2 regions of the Bacillus swezeyi genome follow, and region 2 is predicted to be linked to the other one. Evidence: predicted binding sites of a transcription regulator. Region 2 holds the regulator's gene; the other holds the start of a gene.
The links. The regulator Rex, encoded in region 2, represses fermentation and respiration genes when NADH is low (regulators of the CRP and FNR family bind a similar motif). The targets are predictions, from matches to a motif close to TTGTGAAATATTTCACAA.
Positions count from the first base shown of each region.

Region 1: RBH91_RS10995 (nitrate/nitrite transporter) is a predicted target of Rex. The motif match lies at 3,369-3,386, and genes of this name have one in related genera.

Region 1 covers NZ_CP133085.1:2,179,827-2,186,499, reverse strand. The annotation lists gene RBH91_RS11010 (nitric-oxide reductase large subunit) at 1-2,125, opposite strand, end outside; gene RBH91_RS11005 (Crp/Fnr family transcriptional regulator) at 2,285-2,953, opposite strand; gene RBH91_RS11000 (DUF2164 domain-containing protein) at 3,006-3,245, opposite strand; gene RBH91_RS10995 (nitrate/nitrite transporter) at 3,465-4,649, shown strand; gene RBH91_RS10990 (fumarate/nitrate reduction transcriptional regulator Fnr) at 4,795-5,508, shown strand; gene RBH91_RS10985 (YwiC-like family protein) at 5,542-6,264, opposite strand; gene RBH91_RS10980 (cyclic nucleotide-binding domain-containing protein) at 6,414-6,673, shown strand, end outside.
Region 2 covers NZ_CP133085.1:747,764-754,436, reverse strand. The annotation lists gene groL (chaperonin GroEL) at 1-90, opposite strand, end outside; gene groES (co-chaperone GroES) at 141-425, opposite strand; gene RBH91_RS03490 (CPBP family intramembrane glutamic endopeptidase) at 653-1,387, shown strand; gene RBH91_RS03485 (YdiK family protein) at 1,387-1,578, shown strand; gene tatC (twin-arginine translocase subunit TatC) at 1,627-2,403, opposite strand; gene RBH91_RS03475 (twin-arginine translocase TatA/TatE family subunit) at 2,410-2,583, opposite strand; gene RBH91_RS03470 (redox-sensing transcriptional repressor Rex) at 2,623-3,267, opposite strand; gene moaC (cyclic pyranopterin monophosphate synthase MoaC) at 3,264-3,776, opposite strand; gene RBH91_RS03460 (ABC-F family ATP-binding cassette domain-containing protein) at 3,924-5,852, shown strand; gene tsaD (tRNA (adenosine(37)-N6)-threonylcarbamoyltransferase complex transferase subunit TsaD) at 6,092-6,673, opposite strand, start outside.

The DNA of each region.
Region 1 (6,673 bases), 1.4 Mb from region 2:
GAAGAAAACCGACTGGAAGCAAGTTGATAAAGACCATTCCAAACAAGCCGATATTCAGCGTCCAGCATGCTATTTTCAGCAATTTGTCATTCCAAGCGCGAGGCTTGACGATATTGCGCAATGTGTACAGCCATACGGCAATGGCGAACATGCCGTAAACCCCCATCATCGCTCCGTGGCCATGGGCAGGCGTTAAAAACTGGCCGTGCTCAAAATAGCTGACAGCAGGCAAGTTGATTAAAAAGCCCAATACGCCTGCACCGACAAGATTCCAAATGGCCGTTGAAATCAAAAACCAAAATGTTGATTTATATGGGAAGTAATGTCCCCCATCCCTCATCATCTTGTATTGTTCATATGCTTCCAGCACAAGCAGGGTTAGCGGAATAACTTCAAGACAGGAGAAAACCGAACCGAGCCCGATCCATATTTCAGATGATCCATTATAATAGTAATGGTGGCCGATTCCGATCACACCGCTTCCCAAAAGCAATATCAGCTGAAAATAGAGCGCTCTGACGGTCGATTTTTTCGTCACTAAATTCATTTGCACCAATAAAAAGCCGATAACAACGACGGCAAACACTTCAAAGATCCCCTCCACCCATAAGTGGATGATCCACCACCGCCAAAAATCGGACATCGTGATGCTTGTACCAGGGTTGAACATAAAGGCGGCTCCGTAAAACAGCGGAATGGCGATGGATGAATAAAACAGCAAATGAATTAAACCGCCTTTATCGGTTTCTTTTTTGAGGCCGCGTTTAATGCCCCTGAATACGATAAACAGCCAAATCAGCATACCCAGCGCAAGAATGATCTGCCAGAAGCGGCCGAGTTCAATATATTCCATTCCTTGATGACCGAATAAAAACCAATTGTTCCCTAAATATCCTTTTGCACCGAGCCATTCGCCGGCGATCGAGCCTCCGACAAGAAAGATCAGCGCCCAGAAGAGAATATCGACGAACAAGCCTTGTTTTTTCGGCTCCCTGCCTCCGACGAGCGGCGCCGCAAAAATTCCCATGCCGAGCCATGACGTCGCAATCCAAAAGATCGCAAGCTGCAGGTGGTATCCTTTTGCAATGCTAAAAGGAAGCAGGTCCCTGATCCAATCGATTCCAAAAAAGCTGTCGGGTTCGATATAATAGTGGGCGAGCAGAGCCCCGAGCATGGCCTGAACAAAGAACAGCAGCGAAACAACGGCGAAATATTTTCCCGTTTTAACTTGAGACGCCGTCAGCGGCTGCTTCTCCAAATTAAATACCGGAAACTTCCCGTCTTCATAAGCCTCCTTCATTCCCAGCTTGTAGCGGTAAAACACGAATAATATAATGCCGACAAACAAAATGAGAATCGTGACGCTGGCGCCGCTCCACCAAACCGCGGCAAATGACATTGTATTGCCGGCCTCTTCATCATACGGCCAGTTGTTTGTATAGGTAATGTCATCCCCAGGTCTTAACGTGCTGGACAGCCATGCCGTCCAAAAGATGAAGTCAGAAACCTGTGTGATCTGGTCCTCGTTCGTGACCCATGCCCTGTTATGGTCAGGCATATGGCTTTCCTTGATCAGCCCCGGTTCAAGCCCCCATCCGTCTCCCTTTGTAAACACTTCGCGGTAATGGGCGCGGACTTGATGTAAGCCATATACCTGGGCCTGTGTCAGTTGCAGTTTGTCCGACCCTTTATCATAACGGTTTTTTCTCATTTCGCGAATCACTTGATTCCGGATCACATTTTGCTTTTCTTCCGAAAGGTTATTAAAGCTTTCGCCATACTGCTTGTCCGCTTTAAAGCTCTGCATCCCCTCTGTATAGACTTTCAGCGCTTCTGCTGTATAATCAGGCCCCATGTAAGATCCGTGGCCCAAAATAGTCCCGTAATCCATTAAGGCATATTTTTGAAAGACTGCCTGTCCGCCCTTGATTGACGATTTTGTCATCAGCACTTCGCCGTTTGGATCTGACACTTCAAGCGGTCTTGGCGCAAGTCCCTTAAAAATCCAATAGCCCCCTAATAACAGCACCGAAAAACTTGCAATCAGCGTAAAGACAAGAACAGATTTCAAGAAGCCATTCTTTGTCGTCTTCTTCTCTGGTACCGTCTCCCTTTGAACTTCCATCATGGTTCACTCCTTTCTTATTTGCATGTCCTAAGATACTGGATATGCAGTACAGCAGTTGTGAACCAGATCACTTTAAAGATGGCAGATTTGTGAATTCAATAAAAAAATCAGGCTCCCCTCTTTCAATGGAAAGCCTGATATACTGGCGGAAGGCGCTCAATTGCAGCCGTTCAGCCAATCCGCATCATGGATTAAAATACCGCTCCTGTCGGCTGTAAGCAGTTTTTTCTTTTTCATTTCATTTAGCGTGCGGTTGATCGTTTCCCTTGACGTTCCGACCATATTCGCAAAGTCCTGATTGGTAATGGGAAGGTTAATATAGACGCCTGTTCCTTTTTGAACCCCGTGTTCAGCCGCCAGTTTCCTTAAAGCGTGGGTCAGCCGGTGCTGGACGTCTTTTGAAATAAACCCTTGAATACGCTCTTGCAGATCAAGGATTTTTTTTCCCATGATTTTCATCACTTTAATCGTCATTTCCGGATATGTCATGAGCAGTTCATTAAAGTCGTCAACGCGGATGACGATTAATTCGGTTTCCTGAACCGCTTCAGCTGTTGCCGGGTATGGGGAGCCGTCAAAAAAGCCGACATGCGGAAACATGTCTCCGCTTTGCAGAAGAGAAATGACTTGTTCATTGCCGTCTTCATCAATCTTATACGCCTTCACAAGCCCGGATTTGATGAAAAATACAGCCTCCCGCTCTTCCCCTTCCATAAACACAAACATTCTGGGCTGGTATCTCCGCTTTATCGCGATCTCTTCAATTTGTTTAAACTCTTCATCATTCAAGCTGCTGAAAATCAGAAACTGTTTCAGAAATTCCATCTAAACCTTCAATCCCTTCGGCAAAAAGACTGTTTTTTAGGCGGCCAGCCTGTCAAAGACGCCTTTCAAGGGCAAAAAGCTCCTCTTCAATAGCTGCCGCTTTTTCTTCTACCACCTTGCGGCTGTCTTTTAGCGCCTGATTGTAAAAGTAAGGGCCGAGCTTTTCCTTTATAAATTCAAACGTCTGAATCGCCGCAATATCTCCGACCTCTTCTCCCCTCTCTTCAAGATAAAAGCGTTTGATCTCGCTCATGACGGCCTGTTTTTCTTCCTGTGTCAGCTGTAAAAGCACGAAACGCACTCCCTTTTTATTTTTATGATAAACGAAAATGCTCATAAATGGACGATATATTTTTTTATGGGTCTAACATTTTCTTTACATTACCGCTATTAAACATGAATCAGCCCGATTACCGTGTGATGTTGTTCACAATGTTTTTAAAAGACTTTTTGTAAGATAAACGTGCTGATTGATCATTTTATTTTTCCCTTTGAAAGGAGCAAAGCCGTAATGGTAAATCGTCAAAAAATGCAATTACCACTACAATCATTCAGTTTAGTGGCAGGATTTATGGTTTGGGTGCTGGTTTCATCTTTAATGCCTCATATTAAGCAGGATATCTCCCTGACCGAAAGTGAGATTTCCCTTGTTACTGCTATCCCGGTCATCCTTGGATCACTGCTTCGGATTCCGCTTGGGTACTATACGAACAAATTTGGGGCAAGAATGACGTTTATGATCAGTTTTTTGTTACTCCTGTTCCCGATTTTTTGGATCAGCACGGCTGATTCATTATCCGATTTAGTCGTCGGCGGATTTTTCCTCGGGATCAGCGGAGCGGTCTTTTCCATCGGGGTGACATCACTGCCAAAGTATTACCCTAAAGAAAAACATGGTTTTGTCAATGGTATTTATGGAGCCGGAAACATCGGAACGGCGATTACCACTTTTGCCGCTCCCGTGATCGCCAAAACCGCAGGATGGGCGAATACGGTCCGGATGTATCTGATCTTAGTCGCCGTATTTTTTTTGCTGAACTTTTTATTTGGAGATAAGAAAGAAACAAGGGTTGCAATTTCTGTAAAAGATCAAATCAAAGCCGTCTATCAAAATCAAAAACTATGGTTTTTAAGTTTATTTTACTTTATCACATTCGGCTCTTTTGTAGCTTTCACAGTCTATCTTCCGAACTTTCTTGTGAATCACTTCGGGCTCGATCCCGTTGATTCAGGGCTCAGAACCGCCGGCTTCATCGCTGTTGCCACATTTCTCAGACCTGTCGGCGGCTGGCTCGCGGATAAGTTCAATCCGCTGAAGCTCTTAATGTATGTATTTGCGGGGTGCACATTATCAGGCATTTTATTGGCCTTTTCTCCAAGCCTCACTCTTTACGGATTCGGCGTTTTGACGGTTGCCGTATGCGCCGGAATCGGAAATGGTGTCGTCTTTAAGCTTGTGCCGCTTTATTTCTCAAAACAGGCTGGCATTGTCAATGGGATCGTTTCAGCAATGGGCGGTTTAGGCGGTTTCTTCCCGCCTCTGATCTTATCAAGCGTTTATCAGACGACAGGCCATTATGCGATTGGGTTTATGGCGCTTTCGGAAGCAGCGCTTGCCAGCTTTGTCATTGTCGTCTGGATGTATTTTCAGGAAATGAGCAAAACAGCATCGAAAACAAATGCCCGCAATTTATAAAACCGTCCAGCAGCAAAATGACCTGAGATCAATGATCTCAGGTTATTTTTAGGTCTTTTGTCATTCGTTCACAAGATTGTTATTTTTGAAAGATCACTCAGGCTTATTTAACGTTACAATAGAACTGCAAAAGGGGTGACGCTCAATGAATATGCCTGTTCGAAAATCTGACACAGATCTGCTCTCAGTCGATCTGCATCATTTGTTGGAATCGATCAGCACCAAAAGAAAAATCCGGCAGGATACTTACCTATTTCAAGAAGGTATGGATGCAGAGGAACTTTATCTCATTCAGTCAGGACTCGTCCAAATCGGAAAATTAACGTCGGATGGAAAAGAACTGACGCTTAGAATGTGCAAAAAAAATGATATTGTCGGAGAGCTGACGCTTTTTTCTGATGAAGCGAAATATATGCTGAGCGCTAAAGTCCTCTCAGATGGCGAAGTGTTAGTTATCAATAAAGAAAAACTCGAAAAAGAACTGATTCAAAATGGAGCCTTAACCTTTGAATTCATGAAATGGATAAGCACTCATTTACGAAAGATCCAATCAAAAATCCGCGACCTTCTTCTCAATGGGAAAAAGGGGGCGCTCTACTCCACCCTGATCCGCCTTGCAAACAGCTACGGCGTTGCGCGAAGCGACGGGATACTTATTAATATTGTTCTGACCAATCAGGATCTGGCGAAATTTTGTGCTGCCGCAAGAGAGAGCATCAACCGCATGCTGAGCGATCTCCGGAAAAACGGTGTGATTTCGATTGAGGATTCCGGAAAAATCGTGATCCATCAGCTCAGCTATTTAAAACGGGAGATTGACTGTGAAAATTGTCCGGTCATCATATGCAACATTGACTAAAACAAACAAGGACAGTGAACATTGTCCTTGTTTTTATATTGTAAGCAAAAACACGCTGACCACCGCCATAAAGACACAGGCATTCACCAATTCAAGGATGCCTATTTTCTTCACCGACAGTTTCCTCCCGTATAAAAGCAGCGCCCTGATGCTGCTCGGAATAAAACCGAGAACCGCCCATCCGGCCCCAAACACCACTGATAAAAACGGCAAAATCACATGATAGCCCCATGAATACCATTTAAACCGCTTATTTTTCTTTTCACGGATCATCGATTTCACATAAAAGGCGCTGCCGACGAAAAACAGGATGGATTGAGTAAAAACGAACCATGCCCAGCCGTCCAGCGTTCCGGCCCCTGTCCAATAGCTGGCAAGCCCGCCCGCACTGAACACGATGATCGCCGCGATATCATTCAACAGCGCCCTGTCGTTATTTTTCCTTGCATAATAAAGATTGATGAGAAACATCGGAAACAGCGACAATCCGAGCAACACGAGCCCGGGCTCCATCAGAACGGAGGCAAGCAACAAGGAGACGGCCGGAATGCTGTAGGCCACTGCCCATTTTTGATAATATGCGATATTTTTCTTTTTCGCGATCATCGTCAAAGGAAAAGCCGCAAGGTAAAGAAACAGCCAGCCGACAAACAGCGGAATATGCCGCAAATGCGCTCCCCCGCCGACCATACCGAGCAGAAAAGGAATCACAAGCATCGCCCAAGCGCCGTGCTGTTTCGGTATCAACACTTTCATCACACATCCTCCCTTCTTTTCTATTACATTATAAAAATTTTATCTCGATTACCAAGTGACATTTTGCATAGCGAGATGTGAATTTTATCACTGCCATTTATAGCCTATCACTCTATACTGGAGCTAACATATAAGAAGGAGGAAGTTCTATGAATCGGTTTGACTATTTATTATTTCTGAAAAATCTTCCGATGTTTCTTGGGGTGCCCCTTCCCATCATTAAAAAGCTGCTGAAAAACGGAAAGGTGATTGATATCGTCTCATCGCACCCTCCTCGGTCGTTTCTTCATTCACAAGCCGTTTATTTTGTTTTGAAAGGTGAAGTGCATTTTACAGATAGAAGGCTTCCAGAAGAATCACGCACCATCGCCGAATGGGAAAAAGGCGATGTTTTTCCCATTGACCAAAA
Region 2 (6,673 bases):
CAAAGTTACCTTTACTGCATCCGCCAATGCATCTACACCGCGCAGCATTGAACGGCGGGCTTCTTCGCTAAACTTAATATCTTTTGCCATGTTATTCAAACCTCCTCAGGATTGTGTAAAGATTTGATTTTATTTATGTCTTAGCCGATAACAGCTAAAATGTCGCTTTCACGCAAGATTAAGTAATCAGTACCTTCATACTTCACTTCGGTACCTGCATATTTTGAGAAGATGATGCGGTCGCCTGTTTTAACTTCTAATGCAACGCGCTCTCCGCTCTCTAATACACGGCCTGAACCGGCAGCAACCACTTTACCCTCTTGGGGTTTTTCTTTTGCGGAGTCAGGAAGTACGATTCCGCTAGCAGTTTTTTCTTCAGACTCAACGAGCTCAATGACAACGCGATCACCTAATGGCTTTAACAATGAAACAACCTCCTCAATATTTTCATATGTAATTTTAGCACTCGCATCTGTTGAGTGCTAACACAATTATTATAATAAAGAATCTCCCAGGCAATTTCAAGTGATAAGATTAAAATTTTTTGCGCTTACATTTTTTAATGCTCATCCTTATCGCCCTATAATTTAAAAAGAGGTGTGTTACAATAAACATAGTCTGTATTACATTTTAGAAAAGGAGTACATACGGCTTGAGAAAACAATATTGGTTTATTATTTTGACATATGTCCTCATGCAGTTGTCGGCTGCTGTCGGCCTTCCCCTGCTGTACTTTTTGGGCGTGGGAAGAGGCATGGCGCCCGCCGAAGCAAAGCTTACACTGACAGGCGTGTGGTCGGTCATCGCCTTTCCCCTCTGCCTTGTCATCGTGCTGCTGATCCTGAGGACGGTGCCGAAAACAACGCTTCGCAACGGTTCGAAAGCATCTGTTGGAGCATCTATCGGATGGGCTGTCGGCGGTGTTTTTCTTGCCCTGTTTGCCCAATCGATTGCCGCTTCGATCGAAATGAACTTGTTCGGGGTCAACCCGGAATCGGAAAATACACAGCGCATCATGGAAATCATCAGCACATTGCCGCTGATGATGTTTGTCTCTTCTGTGTTCGGTCCGATCCTTGAGGAAATCATTTTCAGAAAGATTATATTCGGCGCGATCTACGAAAAAACTAATTTTTTCATCGCCGCTCTCTTTAGTTCCGTGATCTTCTCGGTTGTCCATATGGATTTCTCACACCTTTTAATCTACACGGCAATGGGATTCACATTCGCCTTTTTATACGTCAGGACAAACCGGATTATCGTTCCCATTTTCGCCCATGTCGCCATGAATACGCTTGTTGTCTTGCTGCAGACTTTCCGAGGGCCGATTGAAGAATATTTGGAGCGATTGGAGAAATTGCAGTTGATTATTGGAGGATTTTTATGATGAGAAGCCCTAAGTTTTGGGGATTGATTTATTTGTTGACAGGCGTGCTGTTTACATATCTGGCAGCTACCTCACCGGGAAACATGTGGTCTTTTTACACCATTCTTCTGATGCTTTTCGCTGCCTATAATATCAGCATTTCCTTTAAAATGTTCGCCTTGTCGAGCAAACTGAAACGAAAAGATCAATAACCCTGTACTGATAGAAAAGAGCCATTCTCGGAATATGAGGATGGCTCTTTATTTGATTTGGTCTTTTAAAAACGCTTGATTTTCCTCTTGGATAACTGTTTTTTGCGCCTGCCTGTAAGATATTCTGGAAATCACGATACTGACCTCATATAGGAATAATAAAGGCACTGAAACCATTAAATGAGACAAAAGCTCGGGCGGTGTGATGAGCGCCGCAATGACAAACAAAACAAAGTAAGCATACTTTCTGATCTTTGCCAAAAACATGGGCGTCACCAGTCCGAGCCTTGTAATAAACATGATGACCACAGGCATCTGAAACAATAAGCCGAAAGGAAGCGTTAATTGCAGCAGAAACTGAAAATACTCATGTACTCCGATGACTTGATTTACATGCAAATCATCGGAGATTCTCGTCATAAAATCAACGACAAACGGAAATAAAATAAAGTAAGAAAAGGCAATGCCGCCTAAAAAGAGTATGATCGATACCGGAATATAGCTGAGCGTCACTTTGCGTTCTTTCTTATACAGCCCCGGGCTGATAAAAGCCCACAGCTGATATAAAATAAGCGGCGAAGTCAAGACAGCGCCGATAATGAAGGCGAACTGCACATACACAAATAAAGGGTCTGTCAGCTTGAACGCATTAAGCGTCAGCCGTTTCGCCTCATCCGTCTGCTGCAGATAAATGATCAACGGCTTTGCCAAAAAAAAGCCTGCTGCAACAAAAACGGCAAAAAAGAAAAAAATGATCACGAACCGTTTTCGAAGTTCTGTGATATGTTCTACCAGCGACATTTCTTTTCCCTTCATAAATGTCATCCTATCCTACTGATCTTCTTTCTTTTTATCGGAATCGTCATCTGCTAACCCTTTTGTTGCATTTTTAAATTCCCGCAACGTATTTCCCGCCGCTTTTCCAAGCTCGGGAAGTTTTTTCGGGCCGAAAATCAAAAGCGCCACCACGACGATTAAAATAAAGCTTCCAGGACCGATCGGCATAAAGCCTGCCCCCTTTCCTTTATTTTTAAGTTTCCCGTTTTACTTTTCATTCATTGAATAATGTTTCAGAAAATACACGAGTGACTGAAGTTCAACCGCCAAATCTATATGATGAATCCGAATGTGTTCCGGCACATTCAAACGAGCCGGCGTAAAATTAAGAATGCCTTTAATGCCCAGCGCAACAAGCCTGTCTGTAATGGATTGCGCGGCTTGGGCCGGAACCGTCAAAATGGCGACGGGTATATCATCTGTCATATGCTCTTCAAGCTTGTTTAAGTCATAGACGGGAACACCGCCAACTTCCGTCCCGATTTTGTGCTCATTGATATCAAAAGCCATTGCAATTTTAGTATTATTGTTTTTGATAAAATTGTAATGGAGAAAGGCTGTCCCTAAATTTCCCACGCCAATGAGCGTTACGTTTGTCATTTCATCCTGATCAAGCGTCTTTCTGAAAAAGGACAGCAGATAATTGACATTGTAGCCGTACCCTTTTTTACCGAGCGCGCCAAAGTACGAAAAATCCCTGCGGATTGTCGCGGAATCGACCTTTACGGCATCGCTCAGTTCTGCGGATGATACACGCTGTTTCCCGGATGCATGAAGGTTTTTTAAAAAACGATAATATAACGGCAGCCGCTTCGCTGTCGCTTGCGGAATTTTTGAATGATCCATGTTCATAAGCGATCCTCCATGTCTACATCAGCTTTTTCCCTTTTATAGTCACCGTTTTTTCCGCCTGTCTTTTCTGCAAGACAGGTCGGGCCTATCACCATTCCCTTATCCGCCGCTTTACACATGTCATAGACGGTAAGCGCACATACGGAAGCAGAAGTTAACGCTTCCATTTCCACACCTGTGCTCCCTTTTGTCTTGACTTTAGACTGAATGTGCAAAATGCTTTTCTGTTCTTTTTCCTCCCATTGAAAGGCAATATCGACTCCCTTGAGGGCAATCGGATGGCACATCGGGATGATAACTGATGTTTGTTTTGCAGCCATGATGCCGGCCACTTGCGCCACTGCCAAAACATCGCCTTTTCCCATTTCTTGATTCTTGATTTTTTCATGCACGTCTCTGTTCATTGACACGCTTGAAATGGCCACAGCAGTGCGGACTGAAGCTCCCTTTTCACTTATATCAACCATCTTGGCTCTGCCTTGTTCATTAAAGTGTGTAAATTCATTCATGATCATAACTCTCCTTATAACGATCATACACTATTTTCTTCGTTCTGTCTTTTTCTTTTGGTTAAAATCTTCCAGACCCCGCTTAATTGTTTGCTGACTGCTATCTGATAGGCTACACTTAAACTAGCAAACAAGAGGTGAAATATCATGATGATCTTACAAGTCAATCAGCTCTCAAAATCATTTGGAGCCGATTCTATTTTAACGAATATAAAGCTGGAAGTCAGATCACGGGATCGGATTGCAATCGTCGGACGCAACGGTGCCGGAAAATCTACTTTTTTAAAAATTATTGCCGGACGGCTGTCTTATGAAGAAGGAGAAATCATCAAGCCGAAGGATTTGACGATGGGCTATCTTGATCAGCATTCAGGGCTTGATTCCAAGCTGACAATTAAAGAAGAGCTCCTGTCGGTATTTGATTTTCTGAAAAAGATGGAAAAAGAGATGCGTTCAATAGAAGAACAAATGGCGCACGCTGATCCAGACAAGCTGGAATCCTTAATGAAAACATATGACAGACTGCAGCAGGAGTTTAAAGACAAAGGCGGCTATCAATATGAAGCTGAAGTCAGATCAGTGATGCACGGGCTTGGATTTGCCGGATTTGACGACTCGGCCCGCGTACAGGACTTGAGCGGAGGGCAAAAAACAAGGCTTGCTCTCGGAAAAATGCTTCTGACAAAGCCGGATCTGCTCATTCTCGATGAACCGACAAACCACCTGGACATCGACACGCTGACATGGCTGGAGCAATATTTGCAAAACTACAGCGGAGCGATTTTAATCGTCTCCCATGACAGGTACTTTCTCGATAAAGTTGTCAACCAGGTTTATGAGATTTCCCGATCCCAAAGCAAAAAATACAGCGGAAACTACAGCTCTTATCTTAAAATGAAGGCGGAACAACTTGAAAAAGAAACGAAGCTTTATGAAAAGCAGCAGGACGAAATCGCCAAGCTGCAGGACTTCGTCGACCGCAATTTAGCCAGGGCTTCAACGACAAAGCGCGCGCAGAGCAGAAGAAAACAGCTTGAACGAATGGAAGTCATGGACAAACCATTGGGAGATGAAAAGTCGGCGTCCTTCCGCTTTGACATTGCAAGACAAAGCGGAAACGATGTGCTCCGGGTTGAGGATTTGACGATCAGCTATCAGGATCAGCCCCCGCTCCTCCGCTCATTGGCTTTTCATATTGCGCGCGGGGAAAGCGTGGCGCTCGTCGGCCCGAACGGAATCGGCAAATCCACTCTGTTAAAAACGCTGGTTCAGAAGCTGAAGCCTGTAACGGGATCGATTTCGACAGGCTCACATGTCTCCATCGGCTATTATGACCAGGAACAGACTGAGCTGACCTCGTCAAAACGCGTGCTTGACGAACTTTGGGACGACTATCCGGAAATGAATGAGAAAGATATCCGAACCTGTCTCGGCAACTTTCTGTTCTCTGGAGATGATGTGTTAAAGCCGGTACACGCTTTAAGCGGCGGAGAGAAAGCACGGCTCGCACTTGCGAAACTGATGCTTCAAAAAGGCAATTTTCTCATTCTTGATGAGCCGACAAACCATCTCGATTTAGACAGCAAGGAAGTATTGGAAAACGCTTTGATCGAATATCCGGGAACGATTTTATTTGTCTCTCATGACCGCTATTTTATCAACCGCATCGCAACAAAAGTATTTGAACTTTCTCCTGAAAGAGTCGAAGAATATTTAGGGGACTACGATTATTATACAGAAAAAAAAGCACAGCAGCTGGAGCTTGAAGAATTGGAAAAACAACAAGCGGAAGAGCGGAATCAATCTGTATCAGAAAAGGCGGGAACAAAACGCAGCTATGAAGAAGAAAAAGAGTGGAAAAGAAAAGAACGCCAGCGTCAGCGCCGCATAGAAGAAATCGAAACAAGAATTACGGCCATCGAAGGTAAAATTGAACAGAACGAAGAGCTTCTTTGCGAACCGGATATCTTTCAAGACCATGAAAAAGTCCAGGATATCCACGCCGAAAATGAAGAATTGAATGATGAGCTCGAACAGCTATTATCAGAATGGGAAGCACTTTCTACAAATGAATAAATCCAAAAACCGCTTCTGGAATGAAGCGGTTTTTTGTCCACAAAACAAACCCTTTGTTAAAAACAAAGAAAGCGTTTTACCCACATTATCCACAAAAATATAATGTTTATACACAATGTTAACAGGTAAAAAAGCTCTATAGAACAAGCTTTAAAATATTATACACAGGCCTGTGGATACATGTTAATAATATGTTAGTAACATGTATTTCGTAAAAAAACCCCACTTTTTGTGAGGTTCTAATAGGAAGTCAGTTCTAAGCCGGGCTGGCCGTTCATATCATATCTTCCCCTGATGCCTTTTTCAAAAGCGACGGTCCCTGCAGCTGCAATCATCGCCGCATTATCTGTGCATAGCGAAAGGGGCGGAATCAGGAGCTGAATATCCGGATAGCTGCTGAATGTCTTCTCAAGAGCCGTCCTAAGCCCTTTGTTTGCGGCAACCCCTCCTGCAAGCAATACTTGCTTGACGCCGTATTCCTTTGCAGCACGTTCCGTTTTTGTCACGAGGACATCAATGACACTTTCTTGAAAGCTCGCGGATAAATCTTCCGGGGGAATGGTTTCTCCCTTTTGTGAAGCATTGTGAAGCGTGTTGATAACCGCCGATTTGAGGCCGCTGAAGCTGAAATGATACGACCCCTCTTCAAGCCATGCGCGCGGCAATGGCACGTTTGCTTCGCCTTTTTGAGCGAGTTTGTCAATGTGCGGGCCTCCCGGATAAGGCAGACCCATTGTTCTTGCCACTTTATCATACGCTTCGCCTGCCGCATCATCGAGCGTTTCTCCAATGACTTCAAATGATCCGTGTTCTTTCATATA